Regions from separate parts of the Paenibacillus pedocola genome, predicted to be linked through region 1. Evidence: riboswitches for the same ligand, from Rfam matches in the RefSeq annotation. Region 1 holds a riboswitch; the other holds the start of a gene.

Evidence for each region. Region 1 has a riboswitch for cyclic di-AMP ahead of QU597_RS14965 (C40 family peptidase). Riboswitches for the same ligand answer to the same signal wherever they lie in the genome.
Region 2: another riboswitch for cyclic di-AMP. It lies ahead of QU597_RS00490 (C40 family peptidase); the one in region 1 lies ahead of QU597_RS14965 (C40 family peptidase).

What each region holds. Positions count from the first base shown of each region.
Region 1 covers NZ_CP134223.1:3,433,745-3,437,160, forward strand. The annotation lists gene QU597_RS14955 (DUF6803 family protein) at 1-249, opposite strand, end outside; gene QU597_RS14960 (TVP38/TMEM64 family protein) at 432-941, shown strand; cyclic di-AMP (ydaO/yuaA leader) riboswitch at 1,194-1,325, shown strand; gene QU597_RS14965 (C40 family peptidase) at 1,330-1,797, shown strand; partial or broken gene QU597_RS14970 (FAD-dependent oxidoreductase) at 2,165-3,416, opposite strand, start outside.
Region 2 covers NZ_CP134223.1:99,874-103,289, reverse strand. The annotation lists gene QU597_RS00500 (hypothetical protein) at 1-314, shown strand, start outside; cyclic di-AMP (ydaO/yuaA leader) riboswitch at 550-688, shown strand; gene QU597_RS00495 (C40 family peptidase) at 761-1,189, shown strand; cyclic di-AMP (ydaO/yuaA leader) riboswitch at 1,572-1,716, shown strand; gene QU597_RS00490 (C40 family peptidase) at 1,722-2,213, shown strand; gene QU597_RS00485 (GNAT family N-acetyltransferase) at 2,476-2,961, shown strand; gene QU597_RS00480 (c-type cytochrome) at 3,089-3,416, shown strand, end outside.

The sequences.
Region 1 (3,416 bases):
TCCATTTACGGTCAGAGGGACAAAAGCTGTTGGGAAAAGATACAAGAAAACTCCTGTAAAGTAAAGACCAGCCAAAATACTGCAGATTCGGTTAAATGCCTTTAATCCACCCTGGACATTTTTGTTGAAAAGGATAAAGAACTCTGTTACCGTAATTGTCTCAGCAAAAATGACGGGGATTGCCATAAAGATGATCAGATTCCACGGCTGATTGTCCATAAGAAGGGACATGTAATGAGTCATGTTCATTGATTAATTTCCTCCATTTATATAATTACTGCAAGAATTATTATAGGAGATAAATATGTGGAAAGTATGTAGAAGAGATTGGAGAAGGAGTATCAATAGATGGAAAATAGAGTTGAAGATCTGAAGTATAGAATTTGTTTAGAAGATGGGTATACTACGTGGATTGAAAGGGAAGGGGAAGTATGGAATACCTAGTAGTGGATTCAGAATTACTCATGCGGTGGCTGATGGAATGGGGAGCCTGGGCAGTCCTCATAAGTTTATTGATAAATGTGGTCATAAGTGTTGTAGGAATCATTCCATCAGTGGCACTAACGATTGTGAATATGTTAGTCTTTGGCGTGGTTCCTGGATTTCTTCTCTCATGGGTCGGAGAAGTTTTAGGTGCAGCCGTCTCGTATCTTCTTTATCGCAAAGGCACCTTAACCTATAAGGAGAAATATCGCCCGAATAAAACCATCAAATGGCTGTCCCAGATTCAAACATTAAATCCTAAGCGTCAGTTTTTTAGCATAATAATTGCCCGATCAGCGCCGTTAATTCCTTCATCATTAGTCACTTTAATCTGCGTTATATCCAAAATAGGCTTTTCAAATTTTATAGTTGCTTCGGCGATAGGTAAAATACCATCATTGCTACTCGAAGCACTCATTGGCTATGGATATGTTAATCTATTGAACTATAAATTCTAGGTAATGATTACAATTTCGTTTCTTTTATTGATCGCCCTTATTTTTAATCTTGATAGAAAGAATAAGAGGTAATGCATGGATAATAGAAATGAGTTACTTTTATAAAGAGGTTTTTTGCGAATTTAAGCTCAAAACGGGCATTATACACTAAAAATGTGTAGAAACTATGTAGTTTAGAAATAAAATTATAAGATTTGAGAAAGCATTGACAGGCGATTTCTTGATATATTAAAGTGTAACTAGTTACAAAATATTAACCAGCTGCCGAATTTCGTATTGAAAACGGGGGAACCATTCCGGGTGAATTATTCTTGTGAGCAAGAGAATATAGGGAACCTTTAACCGAACCCTCAGCTAACTCCGTAGGCATTGAAGGGAGAACAAGGTTCTGAAGAAAGTCATTTTATCTTTACTAGGAGCTGCAGTTATTTTCACAACAGCTGTACCAAATACTTTCGCAAGTGAGGTAAGCCTGGAGAGTGAAGTGAATCAAGTACTCGGGACACCTTATTTATGGGGTGGAACCACTAAGGCAGGATTCGATTGTTCCGGATTCATCCTGTATGTACTAAAAAAGTTTAATGTGGATGATCTTCCACGCACTTCCCAGTCACAAGCTAAAGTAGGGACACCCGTTGCAAAAGAAAACTTACGATCAGGAGATTTGGTGTTTTTTAATACCTTTGGTAAAGGTATCTCCCATGCCGGAATTTACTTAGGCGATGATCAATTCGCCCACTCCTCAAGCAGTAAGGGAGTAAGCATAAGCAAGTTGTCCGAAGGATACTACAAAGATCGTTATGTTACGGCTCGGCGTGTAGTAGATAAAGAGAGTTATCTTAGTATGGTAAATTAAGAATTAGTTGAGGGGTATCCCAAAAGCCACTTATGGCTGCAGGGATACCCCCTAGTTTTGATTTGCTCAAAAAGAAACTAATCCATCAAGCAATTCTAAACCAGATGCCTGTAAATGTTCACTTGATCAGCGGTGAAACGTATTGTGGTGTTTGTAAGGAGCATGAGAAGCCTGAATTGTTTATCATCATTACGGGGACAGCATCCATAGCTGTTTTTTATTGGGCCATTAAGCGTGTTACATTTACAAATAAGATCGAACAAAAAGGAAAGGAACTGTACTTAATCAAATTGTCTCAATTCAGCGGATCCATTTAATTTTTTTAAGTCACCTGCTAGAACTTACTTACGCTCGCATCATTGATGATTCCTTTGCGGAGGTAAGCCTCGATGGTACCGTCGGCAAGCTTCGTCAACTGAACAAGACTGTTGCGGGACAGCTTTGCCCATGACTTGATATCTTCGAAAAATCCTTGGTCAGAGGCCGTTACTTTTAAGAGTTGCCCGTCTTGCAGTCGGGCATACTCTTTTTTACTTGAACGATCGGACCTGGACAGCAGAGGCCACAGGCGTCAATGACTGCATCAGCATTCAAATTGTCAGTTACAGATAACTTTTCATTTGAAGCCGTATTTTTGTTTTTCGGAACATATTTGCTGATCTGATATGTTTTGTAGCCACCTGTCAGATTCTTCACCTTGAACCCCTTTTGTATTAAGATCCGGGATGCAGTGTAGCCTCTCAAGCCGACCTGGCAATAAACCCATATCTCTTTGCTGGCATCAAGTTCATCCAGACGATTACGCAGATCATCGACAGGAAGGTTAATAGAACCCTCAATATGCCCATTTGCATGTTCTAGTTCGCTTCGTACATCCACTAGCATTGTAGTGTCCAAATTTCGGCTGGTCAAATCTCCAGGTACAAATACTTCAGTCATTCCGTTAATAACATTCTCAGCCGTGTATCCGGCCATGTTAACCGGATCTTTGGCTGAGGAATATGGGGGAGCATAAGAGAGCTCCAGTTCAGTTAAATCCGTAACGGAACCCTTAAAACGGATTACTGTGGCAATATCGTCGATTCGTTTGTCCACCCCGTCATAACCGACAGCTTGTGCACCCAAAACCCTGCCATCCTCGTTAAAAAGAAGTTTTAAGGATAGCGGAGTGGCTCCAGGATAGTAGGAAGCATGGGAGTTTGGATGTACATAGACAACACGATACGGGATACCCAGCCGCTGCAAAGTTTTCTCGTTATTCCCGGTGGATGCACCAGTCAGGCCGAAGACCTTAATAATGGATGTGCCTTGAGTCCCTTTGTAAGTAGTGCCTAATCCGCTGACGTTGTCCGCAGCAATTCGTCCTTGTTTATTTGCAGGTCCAGCCAATGGAACAGCTGTCTTTTGTCCATTCACAAAATCCACGATCTCAACAGCATCACCTACTGCGTAAACATCTTTAAGGTTCGTCTCCATTCTCTCGTTAACCAGGATATGCCCCCTAGGTCCGAATTCAAGGCCGCTATCTTTCAGGAAAGTTGTATCCGGTGCAACGCCGATAGCCAGCAGGACTATCTCGCTTCGTAGAACCGTACCGCTTGCAAGATGAACCTGAATTT
Region 2 (3,416 bases), 3.1 Mb from region 1:
TTGCCTGGCTGATCTATCTGTACTGCATCCGCATAGTGCTGTTGTACATGCAGTTCGGTTACACCGCCGGAACCGGCATGTTCTCCGCCGTGCTGGCTTGTCTGAAAGTGCTGCTCCCCTCTACCGGCGCTTCCCTCCTGCTTGGTTCCGGCGGACTGGTTACCCTTTTGCTGGGTTTTGGAACTTCACTGCTGTGCCCCGGTATGTCAGCCCTGCTGTTCCGGCAATTCTCGCCGCTCCCCTCTACGCTGTTCAAAATGTGGGGAATTGCCGCACAATATCACCTCTGGAGCAGTAAAACATTTCCACAATAATTCAGCTGTTTAAACGGCATATTAAAAGAGTCACTATCCCTGACACAGGGATGTGACTCTTTTGCCCGTTATTGGAGATTCCAGTGAAGGTTTCGGGGGATTTGCAAAACTATAAAACCTTTGATACAATGATGCCTGTACCACTGGTAACAACTTTGTAATCTTTTGAAACTATTTTGACAAAATGTATGTACCTTAATCACTTCAACATTGTCGATACGCAGTCACTGTTCTGGTGCATAAATCGCCAAATTCCCAGCACCGGGAAGTGGGGGAACCATATTTTGGGTGAATTGATCTCGCTTTAGAGGGGTCATAGGGGAACCTTCTACCGAATCCTTAAGCTAACCTCGCAGGCCTTGGAAGGAGTACATCTTTTGAAAAGTCACAATATTTTCCGCACCAATCTTAAGAAGAAATGCACCGCAGCAGCGCTAGGTCTTGTGATGGTATTCACACTGGGGGCAGGAAGCGCATTTGCCGACTCCAAAATGGATACCGTGATTACAAAAACGCTGGGAACGTCGTATAAAACCGGGGGCACAAGCACTGCCGGCTTCGATTGTTCTGGATTTACCAAATACGTATTTAAGAGCGTCGGCCTTACCTTGCCGCGCACTTCTAAAGCGCAATTCAGCGTAGGAACCGCCGTCTCCAAGAGTAATCTCCGTCCCGGCGACCTTGTATTCTTCAATACCTTGGGCAGTGGGGTATCCCATGTCGGCATTTATGTCGGAAACGGGAAGTTTGCACAATCATCCAGTTCCCGCGGCGTTACTATCACTTCAATGAGCAATTCTTACTGGGCCAACCGCTACGTTGGCGCCAAACGTGTAATGAGCACAACAGCTTACCAGGCTGTCGCTTACGATTGATTCTTCTCCTCAATTTCGCCTCTAACAACTAAATGTAACTTATACAGGCCCGGAAGCTGATTATTGCCGTAATCATTTCCGGGTCTTTCCTTTTTATTTCCTTATTCTACCTTTTACACAGATTCAGGGCCCATGAAACACCTTTTTACTAAAAATTCCAACCTGTTCAGAGAAATAGCTTACGCCGGGCGTAAATATGCGCCTTTTTTAGCAGATATGACTCTTAAAAAGTGCAAATAATATGCATTAATATGTTTTAAGTGATTGCCAACTGGCTCTGTCTTTGTTACAATTATCGCAGTGAACTTATAGTAACATTTTTGTAATTATTCAAATGGGTTTTACAAAAGTTTTGTCATATTGATTGATCAGCTAATCCTAATCAACAGTCGTGCCGAGTTCCCTTATTCATAAGGGGAACGGGGGAACCAATTTTTGGGTGAATTGACCTCCTATTCACAGAGGGGTCATAGGGGACCTTCAACCGAACCCTTAAGCTAACCTCGTAGGCATTTGGAAGGGGTATTTACTTTTGAAGAAGAAGTTAGCAGCCGCATTATTAAGTTTTTCTATCATCCTTACCATTGGAGCAGGAAGCGCTTTCGCCGATTCCAAAATGGATAAAGTCATCGACAAAGCCATCGGAACTAAATACGTATCCGGCGGTGTATCGACAAACGGCTTTGATTGCTCCGGATTTACCATGTACGTATTTGACAAGATCGGCATTAACCTGCCGCATCAATCCGGCTCCCAATACCAGATGGGCACTGCCATCTCCCGTGACAATCTGCGGGAAGGCGATCTTGTATTCTTTAATACAAGCGGCCGTGGCGTATCCCATGTAGGCATTTATGTCGGTGATGGCAAATTCGCACACGCTTCATCCTCTCGCGGCGTAACCATCAGCTCGCTGAGTGACAGCTACTACGTCAACCGCTACGTTGGCGCCAAACGCATCATGAGCACGGATGCTTATCAGACTGTAGCAACAGATTCACAAGATAATGATGATGTGCAATAAAAGGTTATGAGAGAGGCGCTTTTCCAGGATTTTTGCCGAAATCTTGGGGAAGGCCTTTTTTTTTGTCTATAAAAATACTTACCCCTCCCCTCATCTGTAAAACACCTATTCCCCTCAATTTTCGCCATTTCATAAAATATTTTTTTGGGTTTGTCAAGTTTCTCCTGTTTTTGAAAAATAGCTGAGTTGACTGGGGCCTGTTTTGTATATAATTAAGTATATGGATAGAGTATTGTCCTCTTGAAAGGAGGCCTGTGCCATTATGATCAGTTCCCCTGTTACCTTTCATGTTGTTCCTATGGAACCCAGCCATGCCGAGAATATCTGTGAGTGGATTTATAAGCCGCCCTATAATATCTACGGATGGATGCCCTGGGAGCAAATGCAGGCGCTCGGTATTGAATTCGGAGATCCGGTTTTGCGCAGTCAACAGTATGTATCCGTAGTGAACGAGCAAGGAGATCTTTGCGGCTTCGCACAGCTGTTCCCGATGGAGGGTGTGGTCAGGCTCGGCATCGGCATGCGGCCGGACTTGTGCGGTCGCGGAATGGGCCATTTGTTCATGGGAGCCATTGTGCAGGCTGCCCTGAAGCGTTACCCGGAACGGGAAATCGATCTGGAGGTGTTGACCTGGAACCAACGGGCTATTCGAACATACCAGAAATGCGGCTTCACCATCACCGACACGTATGAACGCCGCACTCCAAGTGGCGATAGGCCTTTTTATTGCATGGTCTATGATAAATAACACTAAATACAGGTAACTTTTAAATTATGCAACGAAAATCGTTCCTTTTTTTGACACAAACTCTATGACAACGCTTTACCATTCGGTATAATGAAGAAAGCAGCTTACATGGAGGGGACGGATGGAGATGCAGAAATGGATCATGAGCGGTTTGTTTTTCGCCGCCTGCGCCTTTGCGGTAGTGCTCTTGTTCACACTGCCAGGCAAAGCAGAGGTCGCAGAAGAAAGTAAGCCGACGATGCCGCAAGTCACACTGGATGCCGCAAGTGCAGAAGCAATCGTTACAGCCAATTGTATTTCTTGCCATGGCGATCAGCTTCAGGGTAATGTAGGACCGAGTCTGCAGCATGAGGGCAGCGAACACGATGCTGAAGGCATCTACAGTATCGTCTCCAAGGGACGCGGGCAAATGCCTTCCTTTAAGGATAAGCTGGCTCCTGAGGAAATCGCAAACG